DNA from 3 places in the Thermaerobacillus caldiproteolyticus genome. Region 3 is predicted to be linked to each of the others. Evidence: predicted binding sites of a transcription regulator. Region 3 holds the regulator's gene; each other region holds the start of a gene.
The links. The regulator CtsR, encoded in region 3, represses protease genes until heat stress. The targets are predictions, from matches to a motif close to ATGGTCAATAAAGGTCAAACA.
Positions count from the first base shown of each region.

Region 1: clpB (ATP-dependent chaperone ClpB) is a predicted target of CtsR. The motif match lies at 6,200-6,220, and genes of this name have one in related genera.
Region 2: clpP (ATP-dependent Clp endopeptidase proteolytic subunit ClpP) is a predicted target of CtsR. The motif match lies at 3,696-3,716, and genes of this name have one in related genera.

Region 1 is NZ_CP064060.1:278,089-285,889, forward strand. Features, by position in the region: gene ISX45_RS01470 (acetylornithine transaminase) at 1-538, shown strand, start outside; gene ISX45_RS01475 (carbamoyl phosphate synthase small subunit) at 617-1,687, shown strand; gene ISX45_RS01480 (carbamoyl-phosphate synthase (glutamine-hydrolyzing) large subunit) at 1,680-4,814, shown strand; gene argF (ornithine carbamoyltransferase) at 4,811-5,770, shown strand; gene ISX45_RS01490 (YjzC family protein) at 5,893-6,072, shown strand; gene clpB (ATP-dependent chaperone ClpB) at 6,234-7,801, shown strand, end outside.
Region 2 is NZ_CP064060.1:2,721,924-2,729,724, reverse strand. Features, by position in the region: gene rapZ (RNase adapter RapZ) at 1-708, shown strand, start outside; gene ISX45_RS13780 (gluconeogenesis factor YvcK family protein) at 705-1,664, shown strand; gene whiA (DNA-binding protein WhiA) at 1,740-2,702, shown strand; gene ISX45_RS13770 (HPr family phosphocarrier protein) at 2,723-2,980, shown strand; gene clpP (ATP-dependent Clp endopeptidase proteolytic subunit ClpP) at 3,050-3,640, opposite strand; tRNA gene ISX45_RS13760 (tRNA-Arg) at 3,881-3,952, shown strand; gene rpoN (RNA polymerase factor sigma-54) at 4,144-5,442, shown strand; gene ISX45_RS13750 (glutaredoxin family protein) at 5,454-5,699, shown strand; gene ISX45_RS13745 (sugar-binding transcriptional regulator) at 5,827-6,846, shown strand; gene gap (type I glyceraldehyde-3-phosphate dehydrogenase) at 6,893-7,801, shown strand, end outside.
Region 3 is NZ_CP064060.1:3,230,784-3,238,584, forward strand. Features, by position in the region: rRNA gene ISX45_RS16155 (23S ribosomal RNA) at 1-300, shown strand, start outside; rRNA gene rrf (5S ribosomal RNA) at 428-544, shown strand; gene ISX45_RS16165 (CtsR family transcriptional regulator) at 1,136-1,597, shown strand; gene ISX45_RS16170 (protein-arginine kinase activator protein McsA) at 1,614-2,162, shown strand; gene ISX45_RS16175 (protein-arginine kinase McsB) at 2,167-3,255, shown strand; gene clpC (ATP-dependent protease ATP-binding subunit ClpC) at 3,255-5,687, shown strand; gene radA (DNA repair protein RadA) at 5,770-7,149, shown strand; gene ISX45_RS16190 (PIN/TRAM domain-containing protein) at 7,263-7,801, shown strand, end outside.

The sequences.
Region 1 (7,801 bases), 790 kb from region 3:
TGAAGTGCAAACCGGCATTGGTCGTACTGGGACCGCATTTGCATATCAACATTTTTCAATCGAGCCAGACATCATTACGAGCGCCAAGGGATTAGGAAGCGGAGTTCCGGTTGGTGCAATGATCGGAAAAGCATTTTTGCGAGATACGTTTACAGCCGGTATCCACGGCTCGACATTTGGCGGCAATCCGCTTGCTATGGCGGCTGCGAAAGCGACATTACAAGTCATTTTCAAAGAGGAATTTTTACAGGAAGTGCAAAAAAAAGGAGCATACTTTTTACAACAACTTCGCGAAGCGCTACACGGAGTAGATATTGTAAAAGACGTGCGCGGTCTTGGACTAATGATAGGGATTGAATGTAAACAAGAGATCACAAAGCTGATTCCAGCGATTCATGCCAATGGACTGCTTGTACTAACCGCTGGACCTAACGTTATCCGTTTACTACCGCCGCTTATTGTTACGAACGAAGAGCTTGATATGGCTGTCGATATATTACAACAAACATTAATGAAAGAAAGTGTCGCAGCTAGTTGAACATAGCTGCATCTTTAATGAACTGTATGTATAAAAATTCTTATTAGTAAATAAAAATTCGATCATGAGGTGGCAATCATGAATGCGTATTTGCATTTAGCAAACGGAAAGAAATTTGCGGGAAGGCTTGAATTTCCGCTTCCAGACAGTGAAGTGAGCGGGGAAGTCGTCTTTTTTACCGGCATGACCGGTTACCAAGAAGTGCTGACGGACCCTTCTTATAAAAATCAAATCGTCGTATTTACGTATCCTTTAATTGGAAATTACGGAATTAACGCCGAAGATTTTGAAAGCAAACGTCCGCATGTACAGGCGGTCATTGTCTATGAGGCAAGTGCTCAGGGATACCACTATGAAGCGGAATATAGCTTAAAAGAATATTTGCAGCAATGGAATATTCCTCTATTGACTCATGTAGACACACGGGCCTTAGTCAAAGACATTCGCAACCAGGGAACAATGCTTGGCAATATCACATTGGAAGCGGAATGTGATATCCAAGCGTTACAAGAAAAAGCGTTTCCTGTGCGTGAAGTCTCAACCTCGCAAATCGAAACATACGGAAACGGAGACACACACATTGTGTTAGTCGATTTTGGTTATAAAAAATCGATTTTACAATCATTAGTCACAAGAGGATGCAAAGTAACCATCGTTCCTTACTATACATCATCGCAAACGATTCAAGCGCTTCAGCCGGACGGCATTGTGTTATCGAACGGACCGGGAGACCCGAAACAACTTTCGAAACATTTGCCGAATATTCGCCATATCATCGATCATTATCCGACACTTGCGATTTGTTTAGGTCATCAATTAGTGGCGTTGGCGTACGGAGCGAATACGGAAAAACTTCGCTTTGGACATCGCGGGGCGAATCAACCGGTGTATGATGCAGTTAAAAAGAAAGTATTCATGACTTCGCAAAATCATAGCTATGTCGTTAATGAAAACAGCTTAGCGAATACACCGTTCATTGTTCGGTTTACGAACGTGAACGATAGCTCGGTCGAAGGAATGGTGCATCGCTACAAGCCAATTTTATCGGTGCAATATCATCCAGAGGCACATCCCGGCCCTAGCGATACGAATGACATCTTTGATGAATTTTTACAAACCGTGCTAAAAGGGGAGAAAGTATATGCCTAAGGATTTAACGCTGCAATCGATTTTAATCATCGGTTCCGGACCGATCGTCATTGGTCAGGCAGCCGAGTTTGATTATTCCGGCACTCAAGCGTGTATTGCATTAAAAGAAGAAGGCTACCGTATAATTTTAGTCAACAATAACCCGGCAACGATTATGACAGACGAAGTTCATGCGGATGCCGTCTACTTTGAACCGCTAACTGTCGATAGCATCGAAAAAATTATTGCCAAAGAGCGACCCGATGGCTTGTTAGCAACATTCGGAGGACAGACGGGGTTAAACTTAGCGTTCCAACTTCATGAAGCCGGAATTTTAGAAAAATACGGCGTAAAGTTGCTCGGAACGCCGATTGACGCAATTAAAAAAGGGGAAGATCGCGAGGCGTTTCGCTCACTCATGTATGAATTAGGAGAGCCGGTTCCAGAGAGCGAGATCATCACAAACGTAGACGATGCTGTCGCATTTGCTGAAAAAATTGGCTTCCCAATTATTATCCGCCCTGCCTATACGTTAGGGGGAACAGGCGGTGGTATTGCAATGACGATGGAGCAATTTGTCGCTTTAGTCGAAAAAGGATTAGCGGAAAGCCCGATTACGCAATGTCTTATTGAGCGAAGTGTCGCCGGCTATAAAGAAATTGAATACGAAGTGATGCGCGACCATACAGATACGTGTATTACCGTATGTAATATGGAAAACGTCGACCCGGTCGGTGTGCATACCGGCGACTCTATTGTCGTCGCTCCATCGCAGACATTAACAGATGAAGAATACCATATGTTGCGCTCCGCTGCAGTCAAAATTATTTCTGCTCTTGGCATTATCGGCGGATGCAATATCCAATTTGCCCTTGACCCATTCAGCAAACATTACTATTTAATCGAAGTCAATCCGCGTGTCAGCCGTTCTTCCGCGCTCGCGTCAAAAGCGACGGGCTATCCGATTGCGCGCATCGCAGCGAAATTAGCGGTCGGCTATACATTGGCGGAGCTGTTAAATCCGGTAACGAAAAATACGTATGCCAGCTTTGAACCAGCTCTTGATTACGTTGTTGTCAAGTTTCCACGCCTACCGTTTGATAAATTCCCTCACGTCGATCGCCGACTCGGTACACAAATGAAGGCGACCGGTGAGGTCATGGCGATTGACCGCAATATGGAGCGCGCTTTTCAAAAAGCAGTCCATTCGTTAGAAGGAGAAAACGTCGGGTTATGTTTACCGGAATTAGCAGCACAAACGAATGAGCAACTTAAAGGACTTCTTGTTAACAAAGATGATCGTCGCTTTTTTGCGATTCTCGAGCTATTCCGCCGCGGGGAAACGATCGAAACGATTTATGAATTGACAAAGATTGATCGATTCTTTTTGAATTCCTTTTATCAGCTTATTTTGTTGGAACAGAAAGCGAAAGAAACAAGTTTAGACGATATTGATGAAGCGACGTTCCGTCTTTTGAAAGAAAAAGGGGTTTCCGATGCGTTTTTAGCTGATGTCTGGAACGTAAGTGAATGGGCGGTAAGAGAAAAACGGAAACAGCTTGGCATTGTTCCTTCGTACAAAATGGTTGACACATGCGCAGCAGAGTTCCATTCGGAAACGGACTATTATTATTCGACGTATTTTGGCCAAGATGAGAGAAAAGAAAGTGATAAAGAGAAAGTGTTAATTATCGGAGCAGGTCCGATTCGGATCGGGCAAGGCATTGAATTTGACTACAGCTCCGTTCATAGCGTTTATGCGTTGCAAGAAGAAGGATATGAAACGGTTTTGATTAACAACAATCCAGAAACAGTAAGTACCGATTTTGCTGTGGCGGACCGCCTTTATTTCGAGCCCCTTACGTTAGAAGAAGTGTTAAATGTTATTGAAGCGGAACGAATTGAAAAAGTGATCGTTCAATTTGGCGGTCAAACGGCTATTAACCTTGTGAAAGGATTAGAAGAAGCGAACGTAACCATTCTTGGTGTTTCCCATGACGTCATTGACCAACTTGAAGATCGCGACCGCTTTTATCAATTACTAGAAGAGCTCGATATTCCACATGTACCGGGGTTAATGGCAAACGATGAAAATGAACTCATCGCCAATGCCAAAGCGGTAGGCTATCCGGTTTTACTTCGCCCTTCCTATGTTATTGGCGGAAAAGGAATGTTTATCGTCAACAATGAACAACAATTGCAGCAACTGTTAAAAGAAGGATTAACGTTTACATATCCGGTCTTAATCGACGCATATTTAGACGGAAAAGAAGCGGAAGTCGATGTTGTCGCCGATGGAGAAGCGATGTTGCTTCCAACGATTATTGAACATGTAGAAAAAGCGGGAGTCCACTCTGGAGATAGTTATGCTTTCTTACCCGCTCAGACGTTGACGGAAGAAGAGAAAACGCAAATCATGACGTTCGCGGAAAAAATTGTTCAAAAACTCCAATTTAAAGGGATTATGAATATTCAATATGTCATTGCCAACGGTCAAGTGTATGTACTAGAAGTCAATCCGCGCGCAAGCCGTACCGTGCCGATTGTCAGCAAAACGACAGGAATTCCGCTCGCGCAAATTGCGACAAAATTATTGCTTGGGAAATGTTTGTGTGACTCGGTTGGCGAAAAACACCGAGGATTAGCGAATATGCCATATATCGTTTTAAAATATCCGGTATTTTCAACGCATAAATTGCCGGGAGTCGATCCTCTCGTCGGTCCGGAAATGAAATCGACAGGAGAAGGCATCAGCATCGCTGAAACAGTGACTGAAGCGGCAGCTAAGGCGTTCCATTCGTATTTATCTAAAAAAGGCGGCGCTTATGAAATTTATGTAGATATTGATATGAACAATATGCAGTCACTACTTGAACTCATTGAAGATAAACAACTTACCATTGTAACGGATATACCGTTTGCCCAATGGGTGAAACGAAAAGAAGCGTTAGCGTTTTTTAATCTGAAAAAAGATACTGAAAGCACCGAAGAGAGAATGCTTGCGTTGTCCCGACAAATCATCACCTTTACAGAAATAGAAACATGTGAGCTATTTTTACAGGCGATCGGTATTGATAATGCTTCTGTTTCGTCTATTCAAAATTGGCTCGAACAGAAAAGAAAATCAGAGAAAGCGGTGATTGTATGAACCCAGTCGTAAAACAAACAATCAGTTCCTCGTTAAAAGGAAAAGACTTATTAACACTAATCGATTTTTCTTCGGAAGAAATTCATGATGTATTAGCACTAGCTGCGGAATTAAAACAAAAACAGCGCGCGGGGGAACGTTATACTCCGCTCGCGGGAAAAACATTAGCAATGATTTTTGAAAAGCCATCAACGCGCACGAGAGTATCATTTGAAGTTGGAATGACGCAATTAGGAGGCCATTCCCTTTATTTAAATAGTAATGACTTACAGATCGGTCGCGGCGAAACGATTGCTGACACAGCAAGAGTATTATCCCAATATGTTGATGCAATTATGATTCGTACATTTGCCCATAGTAAAATTGAGGAATTAGCTCACTATGCAACGATTCCTGTCATTAACGGCTTAACCGACGATGATCATCCGTGTCAAGCATTAGCCGATTTATTAACAATTTATGAATTAAAAAAGAAATTAAAAGGGATTAAGCTTGTTTATGTCGGTGACGGCAACAATGTTGCTCATTCGTTAATGATCGCCGCAGCAAAAGTGGGCATGGATTGTACAATCGCTTGTCCGATTGGCTATGAACCGAAAGAGAATTATGTAAAAGAGGCAGTAAAAGCGGCAGAACAAACAGGAGCAGCGATTACCGTTACGCATGATCCAAGCGAAGCAGTGGTAGGTGCAGATGTCATTTACACCGATGTATGGACGAGCATGGGACAAGAACAAGAAAGTGAAGAGCGGCTTTCTGTCTTTCAGCCGTTTCAAGTCAATGAGCAGCTAGTACAAAAAGCGAAAGATGATTACATCTTTCTCCATTGCCTGCCGGCACATCGTGGTGAAGAAGTGACAGCTGATGTGATTGACAGCGCTCATTCATTTGTGTTTCAACAAGCAGGGAATCGACTTCACGTACAAAAAGCGATTTTACTATCTCTTTTAGTATAAACGAAAAGCACTGGATTACATTCCGGTGCTTTTATCATGTTGTACCATCATTTGCGTAGTTATGAACGGAAGAGACAACGGGAACGTTAATAATGTACCTTTGGTTTAAGGGAGGAATGAAGATGGGCCAGAGACGACATTTTGGACCGGGGGATAAAGCACCGAACAATGGTGTCTATATCGAAATTGGTGAAACAGGAGATAATGTGAAGCATCCAAAGAAAATCAGGTTAAAAGCCGGAGACACGTTCCCAGAAACATCGAACCATAATCGTCATTGGACATATATGCGAAAACCGTAAACAAGAAAAGCGGGGACGCTGTGAACGGTAAAAAGTTATACTTTCTTAATCATGCGAAAAAGCCATTCTCATATGGGGATGGCTTTCCATTTGAATTCAAAAGGGAGCATCCGTTATAATGACTTTAAAGGTCAAAAAAAGTCAAAAAAGGGGCGAAAGCAATGAACATAAATAAAATGACAGAAAAAGTGCAAGAAGCGTTCATCGCTGCCCAATCTCTTGCTGTGAAACATCATCATCAACAAATGGATATCGAGCATCTTTTACTCGCTTTGCTTCAACAAGAAGAAGGACTAGCAGGAAGAATATTAACTCTGCTTCATGTGAATGTAGAGGCGTTCACGAACGAGTTGCGAGCGCGTTTAAAGAAAAAACCGGAAGTACTTGGCGCAGGGGTCGAAGAAGGAAACATCTATATGACCCATCGCTTGCAACGCCTCATTACGAATGCCGAACAAGAGGCAAAGCAAATGCAAGATGAATATCTATCAGTCGAACATTTATTATTGGCATTAACAATTGAAAACAACGATATTAGCCATTTGCTCCAGCAATACCGTATTGACCGTTCATCATTGTTAAAAGTATTAACAGAAATAAGGGGGAATCAGCGCGTGACAAGTCCAACTCCAGAAGCTACATACGAAGCTCTAAAAAAATACGGCCGCGATTTAGTAGCGGAAGTGAGAGCGGGAAAAATCGATCCTGTCATCGGTCGCGATAGTGAGATTCGCCGCGTTATTCGCATTTTATCGCGCAAGACAAAAAACAATCCGGTGTTAATCGGGGAGCCGGGCGTCGGAAAAACAGCGATCGTTGAAGGGTTGGCGCAACGTATTGTTCGGAAAGACGTTCCAGAAGGGTTAAAAGATAAAACGATTTTTGCCTTAGACATGAGTTCTCTTGTTGCCGGAGCGAAATTTCGCGGTGAATTTGAAGAACGTCTTAAAGCGGTGCTCAATGAAATAAAAAAAAGCGAAGGAAAAATTATTTTATTTATTGACGAATTGCACACGATTGTCGGAGCGGGAAAAGCAGAAGGCGCAATGGATGCTGGAAACATGCTAAAGCCGATGCTAGCGCGCGGGGAATTGCATTGCATTGGTGCAACAACACTCGATGAATATCGGCAATATATCGAGAAAGACCCGGCCTTGGAGCGTCGGTTCCAACAAGTGCTTGTCGAAGAACCGGGCGTCGAAGATACGATTTCCATTTTGCGCGGTTTAAAAGAGCGATTTGAAATCCATCACGGCGTCAACATTCACGATCGTGCTCTTGTGGCGGCAGCAACATTATCGGATCGCTATATTTCCGACCGTTTTTTACCTGATAAAGCGATCGATTTAGTCGACGAAGCGTGTGCGATGATTCGTACCGAAATTGACTCCATGCCATCCGAGCTTGATGAAGTGATGCGGCGAGTCATGCAGCTGGAAATCGAAGAGGCGGCGTTGCGAAAAGAAACGGATGAAGCAAGCAAGGAGCGGCTCGAGACTTTAACAAAAGAACTCGCCGATTTGCGCGAAAAAGCAAACAGCATGAAAGCGCAATGGCAACAAGAAAAAGAAGCGATTCAACAAGTGCGCAATGTTCGTGAAGCTCTTGAAAAAGCTAAACGCGAATTGGAAGAAGCAGAAAACGAGTATGACTTAAATAAAGCTGCTGAACTTCGCCATGGTCGCATCCCACAGCTGGAAAAACAATTAAAGCAGCTTGAACAGCAAAT
Region 2 (7,801 bases), 510 kb from region 3:
GCACTTGTCATGGACTTGCGTAGCCGCGACTTTTTCGAAAGCTTGTTTACCGCATTAGATGATTTAGCGGAACAGTCATGGGTAACACCACAAATTTTATTCCTTGATGCAAAAGATTCGACGCTCGTTGCGCGCTATAAAGAAACGCGCCGCACGCATCCGCTTGCGCCAAACGGATTGCCGCTTGAAGGAATCCGTCTTGAGCGACAATTGCTTGAGGAGCTAAAGGGAAGAGCGCAAATCATTTACGATACATCAGATTTAAAACCAAGAGAATTACGGGAGAAAATTTTACAGCAATTTTCGTCCCATGCGCATCAAACGTTTACGGTAAACGTGGTTTCGTTCGGTTTTAAATATGGCCTTCCAATTGATGCAGATTTAGTATTTGATGTGCGTTTTTTGCCGAACCCGCATTACATTGAACATATGAGACCGAAAACGGGACTGGATGAAGAAGTTTCTACTTACGTATTAAAATGGAATGAAACACAAAAGTTTTTGGAAAAAGTGATTGATTTATTGACTTTTATGCTTCCTCATTATAAGCGGGAAGGAAAAAGCCAGCTTGTCATCGCAATCGGTTGCACTGGAGGACAGCATCGGTCTGTTGCCCTTGCTGAATATATTGCCAACCATTTTGCGAAAGACTACAAAACCCATGTTTCGCATCGTGACATGGAGAGGAGAAAGGAAAAATATAAATGAGTAAAAAAAGACATCCTAAGATTGTCATCATTGGTGGAGGAACGGGACTGCCGGTATTGTTACGTGGGTTAAAGCAATATGCCGTTGACATCACCGCAATTGTCACAGTTGCAGATGATGGAGGCAGTTCGGGAAGACTGAGGGATGAACTCGATATGCCCCCACCGGGAGATATTCGAAACGTACTAGCGGCGCTTTCAGATGTGGAACCGCTCATTGTCGAATTATTTCAGCATCGTTTTGCAAATGGTAATGGACTATCCGGACATTCGTTGGGAAATTTAATTTTAGCAGCAATGACATCGATCACAGGGGATTTCGTTCGGGCGATTCGGGAGATGAGCAAGGTGCTCAATGTGCGCGGCAAAGTGTTGCCAGCTGCCAATAAGAGCGTTATCCTTCATGCTGAAATGGAAGACGGAACGATTGTTTCTGGGGAGTCGAAAATTCCTTATTCGGGAAAAAAAATTAAAAAAGTATTTTTAACGCCGGAGAACATTGAACCGCTTTCCGAAACGATCGATGAAATTCGTGCTGCTGATTTAATTGTGATTGGCCCAGGTAGTTTATATACAAGTATTTTACCTAATTTATTAGTTCCAAAAATCGGCCGAGAAGTTTGTCGAGCAAAAGCGAAAAAAATTTATATATGCAATGTCATGACCCAAGCTGGTGAAACATTACATTATACTGCAAGCGATCATGTGAAAGCGCTATATGCTCATATGGGTTGCGCTTTTTTAGATATGATTGTTGTGAACAGCGGACATATTCCAGAGGAGATTCAACAGCGTTACGCCGAAGAGTTAGCAGAACCGGTCAAGGATGATAGTGAAAAATTAACGGAATTAGGGCTGACGGTCATTCGTGACCATATCGTTAGCTACGAAGATCAAGTCATTCGTCATGACACAAAAAAAGTTGCGTCATTGCTTGTTTCACTGTTACCAACATAATCCTTCCAGCTCTACCGAATCCTTTTAGCACCTCCTTCTTCCTCTTTGCAAACAATGAATACGGAGGTGGCAACGATGTCGTTTGCGTCGGAAACGAAAAAAGAATTAACGAGCCTTGAAGTGAAACCTTGCTGTTTGAAAGCAGAATTATCCGCGCTTTTGCGCATGAATGGTTCGCTCTCTTTTTCGAATCGAAGAGTAACCGTTGATGTGCAAACGGAAAACGCGGCGATTGCCCGAAGAATTTACACGCTAATGAAAAAAGGATATTCCGTTACAGTAGAGTTATTAGTCCGCAAAAAAATGCGGTTAAAGAAAAATAATGTGTATATCGTTCGAGTAGTAGAAGGTGCTCGTGAGCTGTTAGAGGATTTGAAAATATTGGAGGAAGATTTTTCTCTTATTCGCGTCATTTCTCCCGAGCTCGTCAAAAAGAAATGCTGTAAACGCGCGTATTTGCGTGGCGCGTTTCTAGCGGGAGGCTCGGTCAATAACCCGGAAACCTCATCGTATCATCTTGAAATTTTTTCGCTATATAAGGAACATAGCGATTCATTATGTGAATTAATGAACAGTCACTTTTTTCTCAATGCCAAAACGTTAGAACGAAAAAAAGGGTTTATTACGTATTTAAAAGAGGCGGAAAAAATTGCTGAGTTCTTAAATATTATTGGCGCTCATCAAGCGCTGCTTCGATTTGAAGATGTCCGGATTGTTCGTGATATGAGAAACTCAGTAAACCGCCTTGTTAACTGTGAAACAGCGAATTTAAATAAAACAATTGGTGCAGCTCTTCGGCAAATCGAAAACATTCGCTACATTGATGAAACGATCGGTCTAAGCGCGCTTCCAGAAAAATTGCGGGAAATTGCTGAATTAAGAATTAATTACCAAGATGTTACGTTAAAAGAACTAGGTGAAATGGTATCCGGAGGAAAGATAAGCAAATCAGGAATCAATCATCGATTAAGGAAAATTGATGAGATTGCCGAAAAACTACGGGCTGGTCAACCAATTGATTTTCATAAATCACTTTAGAGTGAAGGGGAGACAGGAATATGGTGGAAAAACAAGTGGAAGTGTTGCTAAAAACGGGATTACAGGCACGTCCAGCCGCGTTATTCGTACAAGAAGCAAACCGGTTTTCGTCGGATATTTATTTAGAGAAAGACGGAAAAAAAGTCAACGCAAAAAGTATTATGGGATTAATGAGCTTGGCAATCAGTTCAGGGTCTGTCATTACACTCATTGCTGATGGTCCGGATGAAAAAGAAGCGCTTGAAGCGTTAGCTAAGTACGTACAAAACGAAGGATAATAAATCGATAAAAACGAGGCTGTTCCCACATAAAAAGAGAACAGCCTCATTCGTTAATAAAAACGTCGATTATTTTTCATCGACTCTTGTTAAGACACGGTCAATTAATCCATATTCTTTTGCTTTTTCCGCTGTCATAAAGTTATCACGGTCGGTGTCTCGTTCGATGACTTCAATTGGTTGTCCTGTGTTCTCGGAAAGGATACGATTTAATTTATCGCGTAAGAAAAGAATGCGTTTAGCAGCAATTTCGATTTCTGTCGCTTGACCTTGCACGCCTCCAAGAGGTTGGTGAATCATGATTTCGCTATTTGGTAAAGCGAATCGTTTTCCTTTTGCTCCTGCTGCAAGCAAAAATGCACCCATGGATGCAGCCATTCCAATGCAAATCGTTGATACATCAGGCTTAATAAATTGCATTGTGTCATAAATCGCCATTCCTGCTGTAATCGAACCGCCTGGGCTGTTAATGTAAAGAGAGATATCCTTTTCTGGATCTTCTGCGGCTAAAAATAAAAGCTGCGAAACGATCGAGTTGGCCACATGGTCATCAATTTGGCTACCGAGAATAATAATGCGGTCTTTTAACAAACGGGAGTAAATGTCATATGCGCGTTCACCGCGACTTGTTTGCTCAATAACTGTAGGAATTAAATTCATGGAACTTCCTCCTTTACCAATCGGTTAAAATCGTATGTATTTTTATGATACATAATTGGTCAATGAAGGTCAAACAAAACCTCCTGCCCTTACTTCATTATTATTCGTTATGACTCATCTTCATCCCTTTTTTCATCATATCCGCTTTTCTATTTTTTAAACACATTTTCCTCTTGCAAAAAAGAATAATCTTCACTATAATTGAATGTGCAACTAAACGCCATGTCCTCGCAACACCATGCCCTCGTAGTGTAGTGGATAGCACGAGAGATTCCGGTTCTCTTAGCGTGGGTTCGAATCCTGCCGAGGGCGTATAACCTGAGAAAGACCTATCACCGTGAGTGATAGGTCTTTCTTTTTTGGAAAGTGTACGAATATATATATTGTATAGATAGTTGGGAACGTTCAAAGCAGTACTAATATAGATCGTTTTCTTACAATTCATTACCATATACGCCTGGTGCAGGTTGATGTACAATAAATGGAGAAGGAGGCGTGCGACTATGAGAGCGGAATTACTCCAAGAACAACGGCTAAGGCTTTCATTGACAAAAGAATTAACACAAGCGATTGAGCTATTGCAGTATTCCACTCTGGAATTGCGATCGTTTCTGTACGAACAGTCGCTGGATAATCCGTTTCTTGAAATTAACGATCATAAACCGGGGCAATCATATAAATCTTTGTCTCATCAAGAAAAGCGAAACGTGATTGAAAATATAAGCGTTCGTTCTGAAACGCTAACTTCTTATTTATTGTCTCAGCTTCATTCGATGTCGCTGTCCCCAAAAACTAGACACATTCTTCGTTATTTAATTAATTCACTTGATGATGCCGGCTATTTGCGTACGGATATGAAGGATGTTGCCGCTCATTTAGCCGTCTCTGAAGATGAAGTAGAAGAAGCGGTTCAGTTGTTACAATCGCTTGAGCCTGCCGGTGTGGGGGCACGCAGTTTGCAAGAGTGTTTATACCTCCAATTACAACGTTTACCGGAGCGGAATTTATTAGCGGAGCAAATTGTGTCACAGCATTTTTCACTGTTCGTGGAGAAAGCTTGGAAAGCATTATCTAAACAATTGCATGTGGACATTACCGATTTGCAGCAAGTCTGGGATTTAATTCGCACCCTTGAACCTCGCCCAGGCAGCCATTATACAAAAATTGAACCGCATTTTATTGTGCCGGATTTCGTCATCGAACGCTCTGAAGAAGGCTTGCGCCTTCTATTTAATGACGAGATTCTCCCAGAATTAATATGGAACCGTGAATATGAAAAGAAACTCGCTTGTCGGCAAGATGAACAAGTTGAATTATTCATCAAAGAAAAATATCGTCAATTTCTTTGGCTGACGAAAAGCTTAGAACAGCGTAAGCAAACGTTAGTGAGCGTTATGAAAGAAATTTTGGAAAGGCAAAAACAATGTTTCGAAAAAGGCTTAACCGCTTTAAAGCCTTTGACTATGCGTGAAATTGCGGATGCCCTTAACATTCATGAATCGACGGTAAGCCGTGCTGTGAAAAATAAATATGTACAAACACCGTTTGGCACGGTAGAGCTCCGGTACTTTTTTACGAGTTCGCTTTCTTCTGTAAGCGCTGACGAAGAGGCCTCTGCTACCAAAACAAAAGCGTTGATTAAGCAGCTCATTGAAGCCGAAAACAAGCGAGAACCTTTATCCGACCAAAAGATTGCTGATATGTTGCATGAACAGCATGGTATTGCGATTTCACGACGAACAGTCGCGAAATATCGCGAGCAGCTCTATATCCCATCATCAGCCAAACGAAAACAGTATTAGGAAGTGAAATCATGGTAGTCAATCTTTACTCAAAAGTCGATTGTCCTTTATGCGAAAAAGCGAAAGCAGTCTTGCAAGAGTTGCAAAAAGAGTACGATTTTCAAATCAATGAAATTGATATTTACAGCGACGATGCATTATTAGAAAAATACCAGTTAATGATTCCGGTCGTCGAAATTGATGGGGAGGAAATCGACTATGGGATGATTCAAAAAGAAATTGTAAGAAAGCGTTTACTTCGGGAGTTGAATAGTTGAAGATTTATGTTACTCCTGTTACAATAAAAATGTAGCAGGAGTAATTTTTTTCACACAAGCGGGACATAATAAGTCATAGCGGGACATTTTAGGTCCATGTATATTCTGTGCAAGGAGAAGGGAATACATGCAGTCTTTAATTGAGGCCCAGAAGAAATTATTACCTGACCTTCTTGATGTTATGCAAAAACGGTACCGTATTTTGCAATACATTCGTCTTATGCAACCGATCGGTAGAAGAGTGTTATCCAATAGTTTGGGGATCAGTGAGCGCGTGCTTCGCTCCGAAGTGCAGTTTTTAAAAGAGCAAAACCTGTTGATCATGAGTTCCGCTGGCATGAGCGTGACGTCGGAAGGAAACGAATTGTTGCATATTCTTGAAGACGTCATGAGAGAAGTTTTAGGTCTAAAAGATTTAGAAAAAAAATTAAAGCACACACTTCATATTGAAGATGTCATTGTAGTCGCTGGTGATAGTGACCTTTCTCCTTGGGTGAAAAAAGAAATGGGAAGAGCTTGTGTGGCCTGTATGAAAGAAAGATTGACAGACAAAAACATTGTCGCTGTTACAGGGGGAACGACGCTCGCTGCTGTAGCGGAGATGATGACTCCTGATTCCAAACAAAGCGATGTTTTATTCGTTCCAGCACGAGGCGGCTTAGGAGAAGATGTAAAAAACCAAGCGAACACCATTTGTGCCAAAATGGCAGAAAAAACGATGGGAAATTATCGGCTTCTTCATGTTCCTGATCATCTCAGCAATGAAGCGTATCAGTCACTCATTGAAGAGCCGACGGTAAAAGAAGTGCTTCAGCTCATTAAATCATCGAGTATGGTTATTCATGGAATCGGGGATGCTATAACAATGGCAGAACGTCGAAAAACTCCTGAAGAGGATATGGAAAAAATCAAAGCACGTTATGCTGTGGCCGAAGCATTTGGTTATTACTTTAACCAAGAAGGCGAAGTTGTGCATAAAGTCAAAACAGTTGGCATTCAGCTTGAGGACCTAGAGCATGTCCAACATGTCATTGCTGTTGCTGGCGGTGCTTCAAAGGCAAAAGCGATTAAGGCGTATATGAAACAAGCTCCTCATTCCATTTTAATTACCGATGAAGGAGCAGCCCGAGCGTTAATAAGGGAGTAACATCCCTGAAAATATAACATTTTTATCATTAAAGGAGGAACTAAACATGGCAGTGAAAATTGGTATTAACGGTTTTGGTCGTATCGGTCGTAACGTTTTCCGCGCTGCGTTAAAAAATCCTAACGTCGAAGTTGTTGCTGTCAACGACTTAACAGACGCAAAAACATTAGCACATCTTTTAAAATATGACTCTGTTCATGGCACATTAGATGCCGAAGTGTCTGTAAACGGCAATAATCTTGTCGTCAACGGAAAAGAAATCGTTGTAAAAGCAGAGCGTGACCCAGCTCAATTAGCTTGGGGCGAATTAGGCGTTGAAATCGTTGTTGAATCAACTGGTCGCTTCACAAACCGTGAAGATGCTGCGAAACATTTAGAAGCAGGTGCGAAAAAAGTAATTATCTCTGCACCAGCTAAAAATGAAGACATCACAATCGTTATGGGCGTAAACCAAGATAAATACGACCCAGCAAACCATCATGTGATTTCAAACGCTTCTTGTACAACAAACTGCTTAGCACCATTTGCAAAAGTATTACATGAAAAATTTGGTATCGTTCGCGGTATGATGACAACCGTTCACTCATACACAAACGACCAACAAATTCTTGATTTACCTCACAAAGATTTACGTCGTGCTCGTGCAGCGGCTGAGTCTATCATTCCAACAACAACAGGTGCGGCAAAAGCAGTAGCTCTTGTATTACCTGAGTTAAAAGGAAAATTAAACGGTATGGCAATGCGCGTACCAACTCCAAACGTATCTGTTGTTGACCTTGTTGCAGAGCTAGAAAAAGAAGTTACAGTCGAAGAAGTAAACGCAGCATTAAAAGCAGCAGCAGAAGGCGAATTAAAAGGCATTTTAGCATATAACGAAGAGCCATTAGTATCTCGTGACTACAATGGCAACACAGCTTCTTCTACAATCGATGCACTTTCTACAATGGTCATGGAA
Region 3 (7,801 bases):
CAGTTCGGTCCCTATCCGTCGCGGGCGTAGGAAATTTGAGAGGAGCTGTCCTTAGTACGAGAGGACCGGGATGGACGCACCGCTGGTGTACCAGTTGTCCCGCCAGGGGCACCGCTGGGTAGCTATGTGCGGAAGGGATAAGCGCTGAAAGCATCTAAGCGTGAAGCCCCCCTCAAGATGAGATTTCCCATCGCGTCAAGCGAGTAAGATCCCTCGAAGATGACGAGGTTGATAGGTCCGAGGTGGAAGCGTGGCGACACGTGGAGCTGACGGATACTAATCGATCGAGGACTTAACCAAGAAAAAGGTGAAGCCGAGCGTTCGCTTCTTTGCATGGATATCGGTTATCTAGTTTTGAGAGAACAAAAAAGTTCTTGACAGAACCGATAGGTTCGTTATAATCATATTTGTCCAATTCGATATCTTGCCTAGTGACAATGGCGGAGAGGTCACACCCGTTCCCATCCCGAACACGGAAGTTAAGCTCTCCAGCGCCGATGGTAGTTGGGGCCAGCGCCCCTGCGAGAGTAGGTCGTCGCTAGGCTTTATTTTATTAGGGAAGCATGTCCTGTTTATAAAATTTGTGGGACATGCTTTTTTGTTTGTAATTTGTTTTATTGTTGTGCTCAATTAAATAAGAGCATTATATTTTGTTTATGGGCTAATTACAGTAACCAATTTTTATGTATGTTGGATAATTTATTAATGAGCTGTAGCAGATGCTTAAAACCAACTTGTCGTTATAAAATGTAGATAAGTTTTGACTGATCGAGAACATAGACTTTTGCATGAAGCAGCATCCTTTTTTTCGCCTGGCTTATTGTTCGTAAATGTCTTGGCGAAAAAGATTCTGTGTGTTAGGTGATAAGATATGTTACTGTTCATTCTAGAAAAGAATTCTGTTTGTTTGAGATTGTTCCTTATGTAAGAAAATTTGTAAATATCCAGAGGATTTTAAAAAATATTAGAGAATTAGCCTATTTATTGGCGTGTTTTTGTTTCATTTTTTTCAAAAACGGCAATCATATTATTGGCATTAATTTGTTACTTTCTTGCATTTTTCTTCAATTCGCTATATAGTAAAGGTAAGGTCAAATATAGTCAAAGTCAACTGCGTATGCAAGGAGGAGGTAGAGTGCGAAATATCTCTGATATCATTGAACAATATTTAAAACAAGTACTAAATATGAGTGATAAAGAAATTGTAGAAATTAAGCGAAGTGAAATTGCCGATAAATTTCAATGTGTTCCTTCACAGATTAACTATGTCATCAATACACGTTTTACATTAGAACGAGGATATATTGTTGAGAGCAAGCGTGGCGGTGGCGGATACATTCGAATTATGAAAGTAAAAACAAAAAGTGAGGCGCAATTAATTGATCAGCTGTTGGAGCTCATCCAACATCGGATTAGCCAATCCAATGCTGAAGATATTATTCGTCGTTTAGTGGAGGAAAAAGTAATTTCAGAGCGTGAAGCGAACATTATGCTCAGTGTTATGGATCGTTCGGTACTGTATATTGATTTACCGCAGCGCGATGAGTTAAGAGCCCGAATGTTAAAAGCGATGTTAATATCATTGAAATATAAATAGGGGAGAGGTGAAAACATTGATATGTCAAGAGTGTAAACAAAGACCGGCAACGATGCATTTTACCAAAATTATCAATGGCGAAAAGACAGAATTTCACCTTTGTGAGCACTGTGCCCAAGAGCGTGGGGAAATGTTTATGTTTCCTGACAATACAGGCTTCTCTATTAATAACTTGTTAGCCGGTTTACTTAATCTCCAATCTCCGATAACAGAAGCGAAGCCGAGCGCGTTTCAAAGCCCTAACATTTTACAATGTGAGCGCTGTAATATGACGTATGAACAATTTACAAAAATAGGAAGATTTGGTTGTTCCCATTGTTATTATACATTCTCACGCCAGTTACAACCAATACTGAGACGGCTTCATAGCGGCAACACTACGCATGCTGGAAAGATCCCAAGACGCACTGGTGGTACGATTCATATTCGAAAACAACTTAATCAATTAAAGCAAAAACTCCAAGAGCTAATAGTTAAGGAGGAGTTTGAAAAAGCGGCCGAAGTTCGTGACCAGATTCGCGTTCTTGAGTCTCAGCTAAGTGAACGTGGAGAGGGGGATCTGTAATCTTATGTCGCTTGAGAAATTTTTGAATACAGCGGTCAGCTCTTGGATGAGTCAAGAAGGACCTGATTCCGATATTGTGCTAAGCAGCCGAATTCGATTAGCAAGAAACATCGCTGATTTTCGATTTCCGACTGTTTTTAACCCTACAGAAGCACAGCAAATTGTCGAGTTGTTTGAAAATACTTTTTCAAATCAATTGTATCATTCAATTGGACGATTTGAACTTTTAAAAATGAATGAACTTCAGCCAATTGAAAAAAGGGTATTGGTAGAAAAACATTTAATTAGTCCCCATTTAGCAGAAGATTCGCCATTTGGAGCATGCTTGCTTTCTGAAAACGAAGAAGTAAGCATTATGATTAATGAAGAAGACCATATTCGTATTCAATGTTTATTTCCTGGATTTCAATTAACGGAAGCGTTACAAGTAGCTAATGGGCTTGATGATTGGATTGAAGCGCATGTCAATTATGCATTTGATGAAAAAAGAGGTTATTTAACAAGTTGTCCTACAAACGTAGGTACAGGGTTGCGTGCCTCTGTGATGATGCATCTTCCTGCTCTCATTTTAACACAACAAATGAATCGGATTATTCCAGCGATTAACCAGCTTGGGTTAGTCGTACGAGGAACGTATGGAGAAGGCAGTGAAGCATTGGGGAATATTTTTCAAATATCTAACCAAATCACATTAGGAAAATCAGAAGAGGATATTGTTGAAGATTTAAAAAGTGTTGTTCAACAGTTAATTGCCCAGGAAAGAATGGCAAGAGAGGCATTAGTCAAAACTTTAAACATACAATTAGAAGACAGAGTCTTCCGTTCTTACGGGATATTAGCGAATAGTCGGGTCATTGAGTCTAAAGAAGCCGCACAATGTTTGTCTGATGTACGCTTAGGAATCGATTTAGGATATATTAAAAACATTTCGCGCAACATTTTAAATGAGCTCATGATTCTAACACAGCCGGGCTGTTTGCAACAATATGCAGGGGGAGCGTTAAGACCAGAGGAACGGGATGTTCTTAGAGCAACATTAATTCGTGAACGTTTAAAAATGGAAGAGAAAAAAGCAATGGAGGATGATGAATGATGATGTTCGGCAGATTTACGGAACGGGCGCAAAAAGTGTTAGCTTTAGCACAGGAAGAAGCCGTACGCCTTGGGCATAATAATATTGGGACGGAGCATATTTTATTAGGATTGATTCGTGAAGGAGAAGGTATTGCCGCGAAAGCGTTAACGGCTTTAGGATTAGGTCCTGATAAAATTCAAAAAGAGGTGGAAGCGCTAATTGGTCGTGGGCATGAATCCTCCCAAACGATTCATTATACGCCGCGTGCCAAAAAAGTCATCGAGCTTTCCATGGATGAAGCAAGAAAACTAGGGCATTCTTATGTAGGGACAGAACATATTTTGCTTGGATTAATTCGTGAGGGAGAAGGTGTCGCTGCGCGCGTTCTTAACAATTTAGGAGTAAGTCTCAATAAGGCTCGTCAACAAGTTCTTCAGCTGCTTGGAAGCAACGAGTCCGTTTCCGGTCATCAAGGTGGAGCCGCTTCCCATGTGAGTACGCCAACATTGGATAGTCTTGCGCGCGATTTAACAGCAATCGCTCGGGAAGGTAGCTTGGATCCGGTCATTGGTAGAAGCAAAGAAATTCAACGTGTCATTGAAGTATTAAGCCGACGCACGAAAAATAATCCTGTTTTAATCGGGGAGCCCGGCGTTGGAAAAACAGCGATTGCAGAAGGATTAGCGCAACAAATCGTAAACAATGAAGTACCGGAAACACTTCGCGATAAGAGAGTGATGACGCTCGATATGGGAACAGTGGTTGCCGGTACAAAATATCGCGGTGAATTTGAAGATCGTTTAAAAAAAGTGATGGATGAAATTCGACAAGCTGGAAATATTATTTTGTTTATTGACGAGCTTCACACCTTGATTGGTGCAGGTGGCGCAGAAGGAGCAATTGATGCTTCCAACATTTTAAAACCGTCTCTAGCTCGCGGAGAATTACAATGTATCGGGGCAACAACATTAGATGAATATCGCAAATATATCGAAAAAGACGCTGCGTTAGAACGCCGTTTCCAACCGATTTATGTCGATGAGCCAACGGTAGAAGAATCAATCCAAATTTTAAAAGGATTGCGTGACCGTTATGAAGCGCATCATCGCGTGTCGATTTCCGATGAGGCTATTGTTCAAGCGGTGAAATTATCGGATCGTTACATTACAGATCGTTTCCTCCCAGATAAAGCGATTGACTTAATTGATGAGGCTTGCTCAAAGGTGCGCCTTCGCTCATTTACCACTCCGCCAAACTTAAAGGAGCTTGAACAAAAATTAGAGGAAGTTCGCAAAGAAAAAGATGCCGCTGTTCAAAGCCAAGAATTCGAAAAAGCCGCTTCATTGCGCGATACTGAGCAACGTTTGCGCGAGCAGCTTGAAGAAACGAAACGAGCGTGGAAAGAAAAACAAGGTCAAGAAAATTCAGAAGTAACGGTTGAAGATATCGCGATGGTTGTATCAAGCTGGACAGGAATCCCAGTGGCAAAATTAGCACAAACGGAAACAGAACGGTTATTGAAGTTAGAGGAGATTTTACATTCGCGTGTCATCGGTCAAGAAGAAGCAGTGAAAGCAGTAGCGAAGGCGGTGCGTCGCGCTCGTGCGGGATTAAAAGATCCGAAGCGCCCAATTGGTTCGTTTATTTTCTTGGGCCCAACAGGTGTAGGAAAAACAGAGCTGGCAAGAGCGTTAGCAGAAGCAATGTTTGGTGATGAAGATGCTTTAATTCGGATTGACATGTCTGAATATATGGAGAAACACTCAACGTCTCGTCTTGTTGGTTCACCTCCTGGATACGTAGGATACGAAGAAGGTGGTCAGTTAACGGAAAAAGTGCGCCGTAAACCATATTCGGTCGTTTTGTTAGATGAGATGGAAAAAGCCCATCCGGATGTATTTAATATTCTTTTACAAGTATTAGAAGATGGTCGCCTAACGGATTCTAAAGGCAGAACGGTTGATTTTCGCAATACCATTGTGATTATGACGTCAAATGTTGGTGCCGATGCGCTAAAACGAAATAAATATGTCGGCTTTAATGTTCAAGACGAAACCCAAAAATACAAAGACATGAAAGAAAAAGTCATGGACGAGTTGAAAAAAGCGTTCCGTCCAGAATTTTTAAACCGTATTGATGAGATTATTGTGTTCCATTCATTAGAAAAACAACATTTAACCCAAATCGTGAAGCTAATGGCAGAACAGCTTATCAAACGCTTAAAAGAACAAGACATTGATTTAGAATTGACTCAAGCAGCGATCGAAAAAATTGCTGAACAAGGATATGATCCTGAATACGGTGCACGTCCATTGCGCCGGGCGCTGCAAAAGCATATTGAAGATCGCCTATCTGAAGAGTTGCTAAAAGGAACGATCGGAAAAGGGCAGAAGGTTGTTGTCGATGTAAAAGACGGACAGTTTGTTATTTTATCTGGGCAGACAGTTTAATAACCTCTGAGGTATGCGGCAACCCGTTGGCGCATACCTTTTCTTTTATGGTAATTTTTGGTTAGGAAAGGAAATAAGATAAATGGGAAAGAAAAAAACAAAGTTTGTTTGTCAAGAATGCGGGTACGAGTCGGTCAAATGGATGGGAAGATGCCCGGGATGTTATACATGGAATTCTATGGTAGAGGAAGTAGAGCGAGCAAAACCAACAACGAGGGGAGTGTTCGTTCATTCGTCTCCCGATACAATTTCTAAGCCGGTACCGATTACCACAGTGACGACAACACAAGAGCCGCGCATACAAACAGATCTGTCTGAATTGAACCGCGTGTTAGGCGGGGGCATTGTCAGAGGCTCTCTTGTCTTAATTGGCGGTGATCCAGGGATCGGAAAATCAACGCTTCTTTTGCAAGTTTCGGCACAACTCGCGATGAAACAAAATAAAGTGTTATATATATCTGGTGAAGAATCGGTCAAACAAACGAAATTACGGGCAGATCGCCTTCATGTTTCATCTAATGAATTGTATGTGTTAGCAGAGACGGATTTAGAATATATTGCGGAGGCGATTGAGGTAATCAATCCTGCCTTTGTCGTTATTGATTCAATTCAAACGGTGTATCGTTCGGAAATTACGTCAGCTCCCGGAAGTGTGTCCCAAGTGCGCGAATGCACAGCAGAGCTAATGAAAATCGCGAAGACAAAAGGGATTGCCATTTTTATCGTCGGTCATGTGACAAAAGAGGGGGCAATTGCCGGACCGAGAATTTTAGAGCATATGGTTGATACCGTGCTTTATTTTGAAGGGGAACGTCATCATACGTACCGCATTTTACGAGCGGTAAAAAACCGCTTTGGTTCCACCAATGAAATTGGCATTTTTGAGATGAGAGAAACCGGTTTATTGGAAGTGGAGAATCCGTCCGAAGTATTTTTAGAGGAGCGTTCACGAGGAGCGGCAGGGTCGACAGTTGTTGCCTCTATGGAAGGAACCCGGCCTGTGTTAGTAGAAATTCAAGCATTAATTTCACCGACGAGTTTTGGAAATCCGCGGAGAATGGCGACGGGAATAGACCATAACCGCGTCTCTTTGTTAATGGCAGTACTTGAAAAACGCGTCGGGCTACTTCTCCAAAACCAAGATGCTTACTTAAAAGTGGCAGGCGGCGTCAAATTGGATGAACCGGCGATTGATTTAGCGATTGCTGTAAGCATTGCCTCCAGTTTTCGTGATCAGCCTACGAATCCTTATGATGTTATTATCGGTGAAGTCGGCTTAACAGGGGAGGTCCGCCGCGTTTCCCGCATTGAACAACGCGTACAGGAAGCAGTAAAATTAGGATTTCATCGTATTATTATTCCAAAAAACAATGTAGGCGGATGGAATGTACCAGCAGGAGTAGAAATCATCGGCGTGTCTCACGTTGCCGAAGCGCTTGAATACACATTAGGAAGCAAGTAAGTGATAGAAAGGTTACAAATGTGTATCAAATGTTTAAAAAAGATTAAAAACTGTCGTTATAATTGGTTTCAAACAATGGAAACTGTTTATAATGTAGTAGAGGAGGTGAAGAAATGGTAAAACGAATTGTTCAATTGTTTTTTCTCGTTATTGGAGGAACGTTAGGGGTTATTTTTCTGCCGAACTTATTTCAATTATTGAAGCTCGATGACATTGCCATTTTAAATAGCCCGTACATGTTGGCTATTGTAGGGGCGCTTATTTTCTTTATCATCACTTTTTGGTTAGTTGATTATGTAGTAGAGCTTATTCGCTGGGTTGAAGAATCGCTGGTGAAAGCACCTGTCACCGATATTTTATTTGGAAGCTTAGGGCTCATTTTCGGATTAATTGTCGCGTTTTTAGTTGTAATGCCGCTTAAAGCGTTTCAATTTCAAGTCGTTAATACGGTGTTGCCCGTGTTTTTAACCATTTTGCTTGGCTATTTAGGGTTTCAAGTTGGATTTAAGAAGCGACACGAATTAATGAATTTATTTTCCCTTTCTAATCGCATGTCTAAGAAAAAAGGAACAGAGGAAGAAAGTGAAAACCAAAAAAATCGTTCCTTAAAAATTCTTGATACAAGTGTTATTATTGATGGACGGATTGCTGA